Regions from separate parts of the Brevibacillus sp. GCM10020057 genome, predicted to be linked through region 2. Evidence: riboswitches for the same ligand, from Rfam matches in the RefSeq annotation. Region 2 holds a riboswitch; the other holds the start of a gene.
The links. A riboswitch is a leader RNA that binds a small molecule or an ion and turns the genes downstream of it on or off. The one in region 2 is predicted to bind thiamine pyrophosphate.

Region 1 (7,187 bases), on a different contig from region 2:
ACGGATACGACCGGAATACCTTCTGAACGGGCCTGCACCACTTGGGTCTGGTAACTGATCGCCAGGTCTACCTTGCCGGCGGCTGCCATTTTCAACGGATCATTGCTGTCCGACGGCATCTGCAAGTTCACTTTCAGGTTTTCCTCTTTGAAGTAGCCTTGCTCTTCAGCCGCGTACAGGAAGGAGTGCACTGCGTTCGGATACCAGTCCAAGGCGACGGTAAGCTCTGTCGGTTCTTTCGCATGATTGGCATCCGGTGCCGCCTGCTGGCCTCCTGATTGGTTTCCGCATGCGGCCAGTCCCGCGCTCAGAAGCAGGGCCACAACGGTTTTGCTCCATTTTTGTATCGATTTCATGGGTACGTCCCCCCTATTGTTCCTTCGATGTTTGTTTGTTCGCTCGTTTGTGTGGGGCGAAATGCCTCTCGACGCGACCGACCAGCCAAAACATGAGCATCCCCAGCACGGAAAGCAGCAGCACAGAGGCGAAGAGTGCCGGCGCCTGAAAATTGCCGGAAGCGCGGCGGCCAAAATAGCCGAGTCCTTCGCTCGAACCGAGCCACTCCCCGATGGTCGCTCCCGCCACACTGTAGGTTGCAGCGACTTTCAAGCCGCTGAAAAAATGCGGCAAGCTGGACGGCAGCTGCAGTTTGGCAAAGATTTGCCAGCGGTTGGCGCCCATCGTCCTCAGCAGCTGCAGCATTTCTTTATCCGTCGAACGCAGACCGTCGTACGTATTGACGACGATCGGGAAAAAGGTAAAAAGAATGGTGATGGCAATTTTTCCGGTCAGGTCGTAGCCGAACCACAAAATAAAGACCGGTGACAGCGCGATAATCGGGATCGTCTGGGAAATGACGATGTACGGGTAGAACAGCCGCTCCACGATGCGGCTCATGTTCATCGCAAACGCCAGCAGAATGCCGAACAGGATGGAGACGCCAAGCCCGAGCAGCACTTCCTTCAGCGTCACCCACAAGTGCAGTCCCAGCAAAGTCGCGCGCAGCTCCCACAAGGCCGCGACGACCGTACTGGGCGGCGGCAAAATAAACGGAGGCACATGCAAAAGGCGGCAGACCGCTTCCCAGACGATCAGAAAGAGCGCGATGGATACTACGAACCAGACGCCGCGATTCCACTGACCCATTACGCATCCCCCCCTGCCGTCCTGGCGGCTGCTTCCTGGCGCGGCAAAGTCACGACATTTTGCCGCAGCAGCCCCCACACCTGCTCCCGCAAAGCCTGAAACTGCGCCCGATTGCGAGACGCTGTCGTTCGCGGCCGCTCCATGTCTACCTTCAGCTCCACCGGCTGTTCGATGGGCCGCCCGGTAAGGACGATGACGCGATCAGCCAGCAGGATGGCTTCGTCGATGTCGTGGGTAATCATCAGCATCGTGCTCCCGGTCTCCTGCCACATTGCCATCAGCCACTCCTGCATTTCCATCCGGGTGATTCCGTCCAGGGCGCTGAACGGCTCATCCAGCAGCATGATGTCCGTGCCGGAGAGCAACGCCCGCAAAAACGAGACGCGCTGCCGCATTCCGCCAGACAGCTGGCCTGGATATGCCTCAGCCCATTCGGCAAGGCCGTAGCGAGGAAGCTGTGAGCGCACGGTTTCCCGGGCTTCTTTTTTGGGAACACCCTTGATCTCGAGTGGCAGCGCCGCGTTTTCCACGACGGTACGCCACGGCAGCAAGGCATCCCGCTGCGGCATGTAGCCTACCATTCCCAGCCGGTTTTCTACAGGCGACCCGTCGACGAGAATGGCTCCGGCCTGCGGCTGCAAAAGGCCCGCGATCAGCTGAAACAACGTGCTTTTGCCGATCCCGCTCGGTCCGATCAGGCTGATGAACTCGCCCTGCTTGACGCGCAGGTCAAAATGCTGCAAAATCGGTTGGTCTCCGTAGGAAAAGCGGACACCGGAAAAAGCCAGTTTGTCTAGCACGGCCAAAGTTCCTTTCTATACGCCATATCCCAGAACAAATACTCCATGCGGGATGTGGTCACGAAATGCTCTTCCAGACGGGAGAGTTCTTCCTCATTTTTCCCTTCCGCCAGCCTGTTCATCACGCCGATCAGCCATGTGGCCAGCTCGCCGAATTCTTCCGAGCTGTACGTGCGCACCCATTCGCCGTAAAGCTCATGGTCCAGCGCCCCTTCTACCTGTGCTAGTTTCTTGCCGATCTCCCAGTAGCTCCACATGCATGGCAGCAGTGCGCTGACCAGCTCGGCGAGCGAGCCTTGATGCGCGACCTTCAGCATGTAGCTGGTGTAGGCGAGCAGCACAAAGGACGGCTCGGTCGCCTCCAGCTCTGCGCGGGAAATCCCGAATCGCTCCGCGTACTGCCGGTGCAGTTCCATCTCCCCGTTCAGCGTCGCTTCCTGCAAGCCGGCAAACCTGGCGCTCGTCTCCAGGTCGTACGCCTTCGTGCTGGCGATTGCAAACATTTTGGCGTAATCGATCAAATACACATAGTCCTGCTTCATATAAAACTGGAAGGATTCTACTGGCAAGCTGCCATCCCCGAGTCCGGTTACAAACGGGTGTTGATGCGTACGTTCCCAGATGGGAGCCACGCTCTTCCACAGACGGTCGGTAAACGCTGCCATGCCGTCTTCACTCCTCTCCTGCTTTTTCCGTTTGGCACCAGTCCGCGATAAATCGTGCCATGACCTGGGCGAATTGAACCAACTGCTCCGGATCGATTGACTCGTCAACAGCATGGGCATGCTTCAGCTCACCGGGACCGAACAGCACGGCGGGAATCCCCGCATGGGCGAACCAGCCGACATCCGTCACGGTTGGCGAAATGTCGATGACAGGTGACTGCCGCAGCTGCTGTTCGTAGGCGCGTTGCAAAGTCACGAGGCCGGGGTGAGCGGTGTCCAGCTCCAGCGACGGGAAGATTTCTCCGCGCTCCTCGATCATGGAGCGCCCTCCCCAGCGGAATGTCGGCGGATTGTCGCGCAGCCAGATGTCTGCCTCCGCCGTTCTCCCCACGTGGTCTTCGATCTCGCGGATGATGTCTTCGTACGATTCGTTCGGGTAAAAGTGGACCGTGATCCACAGGGCGCATTTGTCCGCGAGAAAAGCCGCGTGCCGTCCGCCTTCGATGACGGCCGGATTGATCGTGCTGGTGCCTGGCGGAAAGCCCGGATACACCTTCATCACCGCCCAGTGACGCTCCAGCTCCTGCAGCGAAGCGATCACTTTCATCATCTTTTCAATCGCCGATGCGCCGTGGACGCGGCCGCCAGCGTGGATCGTCTTCGCCCGCATGCCGTCGTGCAGCGTCGTCTTGCTCTCGATGGTAATCCATCCGGTAATGACGCCGCCCTGCCCCTGCATGTGCAGGTTGCTCGTATCGACGACGACGGCGTAATCGGCGCGATGCCCTCGCTCGATGGCAGTCAGCGTCCCGGCCTCTCCCGCTTCCTCGCCAATTACGGACTGGAACAAAAGATCGCCGCTCAGCTCGACACCGTGCTCGCGAAGCTTTCGGATGGCAAACAGGCTAGCGGCAAGTCCGCCCTTCATATCGGCAACTCCGCGGCCGTACCAGCGTCCGTCGCTGCCTTTCGTCAACGCGAACGGCGGATACGTCCAGCCCCCGGCGTCCCCGACTTCGGCTACGTCGATATGGCCGTTGATGATCAGGCTGTTGGCTCTGCCGGACGCCGTACCTGGCAATCGGCCGACAACGTTGTCATCTCCGGGAAAGACGGGCCAGCGATCTACCGCAAAGCCCATCTGCTCGAGTTCCTGTGCGATCAAGTCCTGTGCTTGCCCACTGTTTCGTGCAGGGGGGCTGACTGTCGGACACGCGACCAGCTTGGCCAGCAACGCAAACAATTCATCCTGACCCTTGGCGATCGACTCCATTGCTGCTGCAAGGCGCTCCACGTTACTCGATCATTCCTTCTGTCGGGCTGCTCGCAGAAGCGTACCGTTTTTTCGGGATGCGCCCGGCGAGGAATCCTTTGCGGCCTGCTTCTACCCCCAGTCGCATCGCTTCGGCCATGAGCACCGGGTTGTCGGCGAGCGCGACCGCCGTATTTAACAGAACGCCGTCTGCGCCCAGCTCCATCGCCTTCGCGCAGTCCGCTGGTGAACCGATGCCCGCATCGACAATGACCGGCAATTTCGCGTCCTCGATGATGAAGCGCAAATTGTTCTCGTTGATGATCCCTTGTCCGGAACCGATCGGCGATGCACCCGGCATAACCGCATGCACGCCGACTTCCTGCAGGCGGCGTGCAAGGATCGGATCGTCGTTGGTGTAGGTCAGTACGATGAAGCCTTCTTCTACCAGTATGCGGGAAGCTTCCAGCGTGCCGATCGGATCAGGCAGCAGCGTCTTCGGATCGCCGATGACCTCTACCTTGATCATGTCGCAGAGCCCGGATGCTTTCGCGAGACGGGCAATGCGCACCGCTTCTTCCGCCGTGTACGCCCCTGCGGTGTTCGGCAGCAAGGTGTACTTTTTCAAATCGAGCTGTTCCAAAAAGTTGGGCTCGTGCGGATTTTCCAAATTCAGCCGGCGAATGGCAAACGTCAAAATCTCGGCTTGCGAAGCATCCACCGCCTTTCCTTGCGTCTCTAAATCAGCAAATTTTCCCGTGCCCAAGAGCAAGCGGGAGCGAAACTCGTAAGGTCCTATTTTCCATGTATCCATGTTGATTCATCCTCCTCCGACAAAATGAACGATTTCGATCCGGTCCCCATCTGCAATCGGTGCATCTTCATAACGGCTGCGGTCGATGATGTCGCCGTTTTGCTCCACGACGACGATCTTCTCCTGCAGCTGATAGGACGCGAGCAGGGCGCGAACCGTACGGATTTCTTCGGCCAGCTCGACTTTTTTTCCGTTCAGCACAACGACCATCGTATTCCTCCCATCTATGCAGATAACTTGGCAGCTTCGAGCCATTGGCGAGTCTGCACAAAAAAACGACTTCTCCTGCCGCTGGACTCTTGCCAGCAATAAATAGAAGAAGCCGTCATTCCACACATCCTGCAGATAGTAAAAAAACCATCCGCCGTGGATGGTTTGGTTCATAACGATACGTTATACCTCTTCCTCCGCTGGCATGACCCAGTTCAGGTTCAACGGTCAGTAACACACTCGTTACAATCTCAGCCGACGATGCTCGGCTCCCGCTTGGTAGTCGTCTATTCGGTTGTTGTTCCGTGATTTACAGTACCACTCTACTTCGGATTTGTAAAGGTTTCCTTGTACAATGCCTCCAGCTCGACCAGGCAGCGCTGTGCCCATTTGGACATTTTGCGCATTTTTTCCATCTCTCGCTCCATAGCTGACCGGACGGATTCCTTGTAGTCCGGTATGGAACCGTTATAGCGCATCAAGGCGTTGCCCGCGGCGTAAAACTTCTCCTGGTAAGACAAGGCAGGGCGCTGGTGAAACAGCGGCACGTCCACTTCAAAGGAGGTGTGCAAATCCCCCTGGGTAGGAAACCTGGTGACCGCCAGCACTTTGACGAGCACCTTGGCGTCGCCCCCCTCCACGACTTCTGCGATGTACTCGCCCGTTTTTTGCGATACACGCACGATATCTCCCGGATTCCACATGCGTTTCGTTCCTCCTCGTTGACTTTCGTTACTTGCTTCCTTGCGCCAGCGCGGCTTCCAGCTGCTCTCTTGCGTGTGCCAGCACTTCTTCCGCAGGGCGAACAGGCTGGCCGCCGCCCTGTGCCATCGCCGGATTCCCGCCGCCTTTTCCTTCGATCAGGGGAAGCGTCTCCTTCATCAACTGATTGACGGCGACGCTCACTTCAGGTCCGCGGGCAAACACGAGCTGCAGCTTTTCGCCGGTCGCGGCCAGCAGGCAGATAACGTCAGGCGCCTGCGCGACAGCTTGCTGGGAAAACTGCTGAAGCTGTTGAATCGAACGGTCTGCAAACGTCAGCTGCAGCAGACGGCAAGCTCCGAGTCGCTCCGCTTGTGCGAGCTGCTGGCGGACTTCGCCTTCGAGCAGCAGCCTCTCTTTTTCCTGCAAACTCTGCTTGAGCGCATCGCGTTCGGCCACGAGCCGCTCAGTCTGGGCGACGAGTTCGGCATCGCCAGTCATAAGCAGCCTGGCCGCTTCCCGCACTGCCGCCTGCTTCCGGCTGTAATCGCGCAGGGCGCGCCAGCCGCAGATGAACTCCAGCCGGATGTTGCCCCGATGGCGTTCCCAGCCGAGAATTTTGATCATGCCGACCTCGCCGGTGCGTGCCGGATGTGTCCCGCCGCACGGGTTGTAGTCGTATTCCGGAATGATGACCACACGTATGTTTTCCGTCACAGTCGGCTGCTTTTTCAGCGGCAGCGTCGCGAGTTCCTCGTCATCGACGAAGCGGGCTTCAATCGGGCGGTTTTCCAGCACGACCTGATTGGCGCGCAGTTCGACGGCCTCCCACACCACAGTCGTCAGCTCATCGAGCCGCACGTCGATGGTGACACGCTCTTTTCCCAAATGGAAAGCGACGGTCTCCGCCCCTGCGACCTCCAGAAAAGCCGCGGACAAAATATGCTGGCCCGCATGCTGCTGCATATGGTCGAACCGCCGCTCCCAGTCGATCCGGCCAGCAACCGTTCCGACGTCTTCTGGCAAGGTAGCCGCCAGCCGATGTCGAATTTCTCCCTCGACTTCCTCCACATCGATGACTGCTACGTCGCCGAGCACCCCTAGATCACAAGGCTGCCCGCCGCCTGTCGGGTAAAACGCCGTCTGGCCAAGCACGACAAACGGAGTTCCGTCCGCTTCCGTCCCCCGCTTGACCACGTCTGCCGTAAACGTCTGCACGTAGGCATCCTGATAGTACAATCTGTCTTTCATATTTTCATGACTCCTTGCTCCGCGATGCAAAAGCTGTTGCCTTTGCAACCGGCATTTTCTCCCGCTGTAGGTTGCGGGTTGAATAGGTACTGGAGGTGATCTCCTTGTCCAATAAGTATTTTACACGTGAAGAAACCAACGAACTGTTGCCGTATGTACGCGAAGCGCTTACCTTTTTGCAGGTAGCCAATCGCACTTTCTATATGCTATGCCAGCGCAGAGAACCGCTCAAAAAACAGCAGCCAACCAGCGAGGGCGAGCAGTTTGCCAGCGGCTTTATCCCAACAGCAGCGCCATTTTCGCTTCCCGCTCTTTGCGCTCCTCTTGTGTCGCCAGGTCGTATTTTT
Region 2 (7,187 bases):
CACCAATAGAGCGGCAGCGCGGGCAGGAAGGCGATCGTCCCGGCGAGTGGGCCGCCGTAGGCGAGGTACGCTTCCGTACTGGCGTCTCTGGGCGTGTCCTTCATGGAGATGAAGGCGCCGGCGAACGGGATAAAGACGGCAGGAGATGTGGCGATTCCTTTGCGTTTGGCGGCGATCAAATGCCCCATCTCATGGACGAAGATCAGATAGACGAGTGCAAGGGCGAATTTCCAGCCGTAAAAGACAGCGTACGCCCACAAGCTGATGACCATGGAAAGCAAGGTCGCACCGAATTTGGAAAACTTCAGAATACCCAGAAGCCATTTCAGGTTGGTCAGCAAAAAGGCACCGATGGCCAAGAGGACCGAACGGCTTTTATTCATTCCAGGTTCCTCCCATACGTCATGGCGGTCATTGATTTATACGGCGATCCCCGGAAAAAGTTTCCTGACAGGGGAAGCCTCCGGGCTAGTCTTCCAGGCGGGGATTGGAAAAGGAAAAGCCGTATTCGCCAAAAGCGGGATTGTAGGTCAAATGGCCGCCGTCGAAGTACCAAAAATCGGTCGGGCGTATGACGAAGCGCAGCCCTTCCACGTCAAAGACGGCATCGCCTTCCGCAAGCGCGTCCTTTTCGATGGCGTAGAACATGCCGCCGGTGCCGGGGCCGCTCGTCCGAACGTACAGGCGCAGGACATCGCCCGGCTGAAATTCGGCGTAGCGGCGATAGGCGAGAGCGAATGCGGGTTCGATCTGTAACGTGATACTCATGGGTATGCTCCTCTCTTCTTATTAACGCCCATTGTACCACAAACGAAAAGCCCATCCGGCAGTGAAGCGGTGCCGAATGGGCTGCTGCGAAGGCGGCGTCAATCCTTGCCTTTGCTCACGTCATGGGTCGGATGCATAAAGCGGGCGCCGTCTGGCTGTTCGTCCTCCAGCAGTTCCCGGTTTTCGTACGTGTTCCAGCCGATGTCGTTCGTCGGATGCACCCACTGGTCTCCGGCCATGATGGCGGGATCGGTCTGCGTGCTCCAGTTGTTGAGCGGCGACTGTGGCGAATTGTACTGGCTGTCTCCGATCACGACGCCAAATCCGTTGACGAACGGCTTCTGGATCGAGCGGGAAGAATGCTTGAAATCCGGCGCGCTGATTTGATGCGGCAGCGTGCCGTCGATCGAGATGTCGTCGGTTTCCTTCTTTTCCTGTTTGTCATTGTCCATCCATAGGACCTCCTTTGTGGGCAGGCTTCCCTCGTTTTAAGATGCTGCAAGCGCATCCCCCTTATACCAGTGCGGCTGCCCATTTGCCGGGGAGCACCATCAGGAAAAACCGCCGGGTCCCATAGGATCGGCGGCTTGGTCTGTTTTGCGGGTCTAACGGTTTTCTTTTAACCGCTCTTGTGGTTCACTATTAATGGAGCCGTCAGATCGGACAGCTTCGGACTGGGCTTTGGGCCCGCGGATTTCGGCGGTTTTTCCAAAGTCTTTTGCCTTGTTACGTACCATGTCATTCCCTCCTCTTTGATGTCGGATGGAGTTAGTATGACCAACCGCCGGCCATTGAATGAGGGCATTATAAGGAACAGGAAAGGAATGGAACACAGATGGCGAAAAAGCAGCAACGCAAGCCGCAGCGCACGTCTTCGGAGAGTGCGGGGGCCACTGAGGTCAAAAGCGGGATTAGCCTGAAGGAAATGCTGAATGAAAGCGCGCTTGGCAAATTGAAGCAGCTGGAAAAAGATATGAAAGCGGAAAGCGAGCGGCAGGCGCAGGAAGCGGCGGAGAAGAAACGGCGCGAGCAGGAAGAGCGGGAAAAGAACAAAAGCTTTGCCGAACTGCTCGAGGAATACGACAAAAAAGGCAAAGGAAAGTACAGCTGATGCGTGATGGACGGCAGAACGAGAGGCCGGATACGTCCAAAAACGGCATGATGAAAAGGCGCGAGCTGAGTGTCAGGGACGAGTCGGTCAAGCAGCGCGGACGCGCGGTCGTAAACAGGCTGGGCAAAAAGGATGTGCCGAAGGAGTGATTTTTTTTCCTTCCCTCCCATATAGCTAGGAGAGGGAAAGGAGGGAGATCATGGGGACAATCCTGCTCCTGATCAGTCTCCTCTGTGTGGCCGTGGGCACCTGGAAGCTGATCGGCATTTACAAGACAGGCAAGGCAGACAGCAAGCCTGTTTGGTGGACGGTTGCGAGCGCTGGTATTGTGCTGTTTTTTCTGTTGAAGCTGATGACGGATACGTTTCCGACGTAAGCAGGCACCTGCAGCTGTAGCTGGCGGGTGCCTGTTTTTTACTTTTCATGCCTGCCCGGCAGCGTCCCCGGCACTTCTTTTCACGAGTCCAGCGCTGGGATGCCATTTACGGAAGGGGCCAGGGAGTGGTAAAACATCTGTAGATGCAAAAGGAGGAGACACCATGAAATATCGCCAGCTCGGGAAAGACGGCCCCATGATCTCGGTGATCGGCTTTGGCTCGTGGGCGATCGGCGGAGCCAACTGGGAGATGTCCTGGGGAGAGCAGGACGACCGGGTGTCGATGGAAAGTGTACGCGCTGCGCTTGATGCCGGGATCACCTTTTTTGATACCGCTCCCGTCTACGGTCTGGGACATGCCGAGGAGCTGATCGGCAAGGCGCTGGGGAAGGACCGCCAGAGGGTCGTGCTGGCGACCAAGTGCGGGTACTTGTGGGACGAGGAGCGCCGCCTTGTCAAAAACGGCACGTACGCTTCCATCATGCGGGAAGCAGAAGCCTCCCTGCGCCGGCTGGGAACCGATACGATTGATTTGTACCAGATGCACTATCCCGATACGGACGCGCAGGCTCCTGCGGAAGAAACGATGCGGGCGATGGAGCGGCTCGTCCAGGACGGAAAGGTGCGCTATATCGGACTGTGCAATTACAACATTCCGCTGCTCGAACAGTCGCTTGCCGTCCGCCATGTGGACTCGCTGCAGCCGCCGTACTCCATCCTGGTGCCGCAGGCGGAGCGGGAGCTTTTGCCTTTCTGCCTGGAGCGTGGCATCGGGGTCGTAGCGTACAGCCCGCTCGCTTCCGGACTGTTGTCGGGCAAGTATACGTACGGCTCCACGTTTGCGGAAACGGACTGGCGCTCCCGCCACAAGGCGTATACGGGCGAGGCGCTGAAACGAAACATCGACCGGGTTGAGAAATTGAAGAGCATCGCCGCTCGTCTGGACATCACCGTCGCCCAGCTCGCGATTGCCTATGTGCTGGCGCATCCGGCGTTGACCAGCGCGATCGTCGGCGCGCGGAGGCCCGATCATGTCGAAAGCATCCTGCCTGCTGCCGACGTGGAGCTGGACCAGGAGACGCTGGCAGAGATACGCGCTGTCGCGGCGAGATCGTGAAGAAAGCTGCCTTGCGAAGCGTGTCGAAAAAATGGCTTCTGTATCGAAAAAATTTTATTTAAGTCGCAATTTGTCATGTTTTGACGGATTGTACTTTCCGCCGTTTAGCCGTGATAAGATAAGGAAAAAATGACGTTCCTGGGAGGGGAGCCATGAACCAAGCGATCCGTTTTGATTACTCCAATGCTCTTGCTTTTGTCAAACCACATGAATGGGAGCTGCTCGCTCCGGCGATTGGACAAGCGCATGAGATGCTGCACAGGAAAACAGGACCAGGCAGAGAGTTTCTCGGGTGGGTAGACTTGCCCGAACTGTACGATCGTGCCGAGTACCAGCGGATTCGGACAGCGGCAGCACGTATTCAGTCTGATTCAGATGTGCTTTTGGTGATTGGAATCGGAGGTTCATATCTGGGGGCAAAAGCCGTACTGGACATTTTGGGGCACAGCTTCTACAATCTGCTGCCCAAATCCAAACGGCGCACCCCGGAAATTTATTTTGTAGGCAACAACATCAGCCCGGTCTACGTTTCGCACTTGATGGACGTGCTGGAGGACAAGGAAGTGTCGATCAACGTCATTTCCAAATCCGGGACAACTACAGAGCCGGCAATTGCTTTTCGACTGTTCCGCGACTGGCTGGTTCGCAAGTACGGGCGAGAAGGCGCGAGGAAACGCATCTACGTCACGACAGACCGGGCGCGGGGGGCGCTGAAAAGGCTCGCGGATGAAGAAGGATATGAGACTTTCGTCATCCCGGACGACGTGGGGGGTCGATACTCGGTGCTGACTCCCGTGGGACTTTTGCCGATCGCAGTCAGCGGGGCGGATCTGGACGCGCTCATGCAGGGTGCGGCAGATGCCCGGCGGCGCTACATGCAGCAGGATCTGGCGGAAAACGAGTGCTACCAGTATGCGGCGATTCGCAACGTCTTGTACCGAAAAGGCAAGACGGTCGAGCTTCTGGTCAGCTACGAGCCGCAATTCCGCTACTTCTCGGAATGGTGGAAGCAGCTTTTCGGCGAATCGGAAGGCAAGGACGGAAAAGGTATTTTTCCGGCGTCCGCCGAGTTTTCGACCGACTTGCACTCGCTTGGCCAGTACATACAGGATGGCATGCGGCAATTGTTTGAGACTGTCATCTCGGTGAGAACGCCGTCTGTGGACGTAACCGTGCAGGAAGACCCGGCCGATGTGGACGGATTGAATTTTCTGACGGGCAAGCAGATGGGTTTTGTCAATAAAAAGGCTTTTGAAGGAACGGTATTGGCCCATGTGGATGGCGGCGTCCCGAACCTTCTGGTGGAAATTCCCAAGGCGACAGCCTACCATCTGGGCGCCCTGATCTACTTCTTTGAAAAGGCGTGCGGGATCAGCGGCTATTTACTCGGCGTCAATCCGTTCGACCAGCCGGGAGTAGAAGCGTACAAGGAGAACATGTTTGCCTTGCTGGGCAAGCCAGGCTACGAACGGCAGAAAGCGGAACTGGAGGCCAGATTGAAAGAGAACAAGACGTATTTGACCGTCGAAGAGACGGCAGAGTATCTCGAACTGCCGGTGACGTTCATTTTGGAAAAGATCAAGGAAGGACGAATCCGGGCGTTGCACGACGGCAACGAGTACATCATCAACAAGCATCAGTTCCAGCACCATCTGGAGGAGTTGCGCAGGCTGCGGGAGTATGAGGAAACAGCCCGCCATGAGACCGTACCGGAAAGCTACGACGTGAAAGACGAGGACTGATTCCCGTTCATTCATCCTTCGGGCGAGGCCCGTACCAAGGTTTTTTTGCTTGCCAGACGCTCCGAACGAGGACTATACTTGTCAATGAAAATGACATAACAAGAAAGCAACTTGGGGAGTCCTTCATGCGGGGCTGAGAGGATGGCAGCGACGACCATCGACCCATTGCACCTGATCCGGATCATGCCGGCGCAGGGAAGTGGTTGCGAGCCAGCAGCGCTTTTGTCTTTGGTCATATGCGTATGAGCCCACCGTTTCCTGCGAGGAAGCGGCGGGCTTTTTCATTTCTGCGCTTCAAGTAAGTTTTCGCATCCGGTGAGGGAGAGAAGGAGAGAGAACGATGAGTGATTGTCTGGTTGTGGGCGGAGGTATCATTGGGCTTAGTTTGGCGTATGAGCTGTCGCGGCGGGGGATGGCCGTCACGCTGGTCGAGCAGGGAGAGTGGGGCGGTCAGGCATCTTCGGCTGCGGCCGGGATGCTGGCTCCGCTGAAAGAATTCGCATCGCCGGGCCCGATGGTGGACCTTGGGATGGAATCGCTGCGCCTGTATCCGCAATGGGCGCAGGAGCTGGAGGAGGTCACGGCGGGAGATGTACAGCTAAGTCTGGAGGGGCTCGTCACCGTCGCCCTCGATGAGCAGGAAAGCGAGGAACTGCGGGCAAAGTACCTGTGGCAAAAAGAAGCGGGTCACGATGTCCACTGGGTGAACGGTAAAGAGCTGCGGGAAGTGGAGCCGCTTTTGACCGAACGCGCGGTGGCAGGCATCTACTCGCCAGGGGAAGGGCATATCAACAACAGGCTGTTGCTGCGCTCCCTCGTCACGGCTTGCCGCTTGCAGGGAGTGACGCTGCTTTCGGGCTGCGTCGTCAGCGGCATCGCGGCAGAAGGCGGGCGCGTCGTCGGCGTCGAGACGTCGTCCGGGCCGATCCGCGCAGGGCACACGGTAATCGCCTCCGGTGCGTGGGCGGGCATCATGATGAAAATGCTCGATGTCGCCATTCCGGTGCGGCCGGTGCGCGGGCAGATTGCAGCCGTCTCCTCTGAGGGCATCCCGCTGCGGACGGTCATTTTCGGCAAGTCCGGTTACATTACGCCGAAAAAGGACGGCAAGATCGTCATCGGCGCGACAGAGGACGAGAGCGGCTTCCAGCGCGAAGTCACCCTGGCCGGTCTTGCCAGCATTTTTCAGGGAGTGATGCCGTACGTACCGGCCTTGCATGCGGCAGCGTTTCTGGAAGCGTGGGGAGGACTGCGCCCCGCAACCGCCGACGGAAGGCCGCTGCTCGGTCCTGTTCCGGGCTGGGAAGGACTCTCGCTTGCCGGGGGACATTTCCGCAACGGAATCTTGCTGTCGCCGGTCACTGCCAAGCGAATGGCCGATTATCTGGAAAGCGGCGAGAGCGGCCAGATCGCACCGTTCCTGCCCAGCCGCTTCCTGTCTTGACCCTGTCTGCGGCGGATGATTGAGAAAATGGGCTAGTCACACATGCAAAGCGGAACACCTCCCCATAGGCTTTTGTATATGGTAGTAAAGAAACACCAGAAGGGGAGGAGTTTCCATGCAGTCTGAGGAGGAGAAAAACCTTTATCAGATCGACGGGCAGACCGTCAGCCTGATCAAGGATATTCGCCATAATGTGCACAACGTCATCAAGGATCATCTCGAGAAAAAAGTACGCATTGAAGCGATCGACGGGCAAATATTTGAAGGTGTGATAGTCGACTACGACGACCAGAACGTGTATGTCGAAGTCGAAGATCCGGACGCAGAGATAGATGATCTGGAGGTAGAGGAGGTCGCCAGCCGCCAGCCATACGGGGGAGACTGGGGAGGAGGCTATCCCGGGTGGAATCCGTACGGCGGCCCTAGTCCATATGGCGATATTAGCCCGTTTTCCGGAGGGACTCCCTACCAGGGCTTCGGACCGTTTGGCAGCAGCAGCTATCCCTACGGGCAGATGAATCCGTACGGGCCATTTGGGGCAGGGCCGTTCGGGAGCAGCAGTAACCCGTATGGACAGTTCGGTCCCTTTGGGAGCAGCAGCGCGCCGGGCTATCCCCAGCAAAATGAGA

Region 1: linked by a shared signal. The riboswitch ahead of thiS (sulfur carrier protein ThiS) and the one ahead of thiO (glycine oxidase ThiO) in region 2 are both predicted to bind thiamine pyrophosphate.

What each region holds. Positions count from the first base shown of each region.
Region 1 is NZ_JBHUJW010000043.1:583,762-590,948, reverse strand. It holds gene ACFSO0_RS16570 (ABC transporter substrate-binding protein) at 1-356, opposite strand, end outside; gene ACFSO0_RS16565 (ABC transporter permease) at 370-1,146, opposite strand; gene ACFSO0_RS16560 (ABC transporter ATP-binding protein) at 1,146-1,946, opposite strand; gene tenA (thiaminase II) at 1,940-2,611, opposite strand; gene ACFSO0_RS16550 (acetylornithine deacetylase) at 2,619-3,905, opposite strand; gene ACFSO0_RS16545 (thiazole synthase) at 3,907-4,677, opposite strand; gene thiS (sulfur carrier protein ThiS) at 4,684-4,887, opposite strand; TPP riboswitch at 5,063-5,173, opposite strand; gene kapB (sporulation phosphorelay system protein KapB) at 5,211-5,591, opposite strand; gene ACFSO0_RS16530 (alanyl-tRNA editing protein) at 5,620-6,840, opposite strand; gene ACFSO0_RS16525 (hypothetical protein) at 7,117-7,187, opposite strand, start outside.
Region 2 is NZ_JBHUJW010000011.1:69,169-76,355, forward strand. It holds gene ACFSO0_RS03810 (site-2 protease family protein) at 1-383, opposite strand, end outside; gene ACFSO0_RS03815 (iron-sulfur cluster biosynthesis family protein) at 469-768, opposite strand; gene ACFSO0_RS03820 (DUF3905 domain-containing protein) at 867-1,220, opposite strand; gene sspK (small acid-soluble spore protein K) at 1,374-1,505, opposite strand; gene ACFSO0_RS03830 (YqkE family protein) at 1,604-1,879, shown strand; gene ACFSO0_RS03835 (hypothetical protein) at 1,879-2,028, shown strand; gene ACFSO0_RS03840 (hypothetical protein) at 2,079-2,255, shown strand; gene ACFSO0_RS03845 (aldo/keto reductase) at 2,419-3,372, shown strand; partial or broken gene ACFSO0_RS03850 (glucose-6-phosphate isomerase) at 3,525-4,874, shown strand; gene ACFSO0_RS03855 (excisionase family DNA-binding protein) at 4,890-5,114, shown strand; TPP riboswitch at 5,217-5,329, shown strand; gene thiO (glycine oxidase ThiO) at 5,455-6,558, shown strand; gene ACFSO0_RS03865 (LSm family protein) at 6,674-7,187, shown strand, end outside.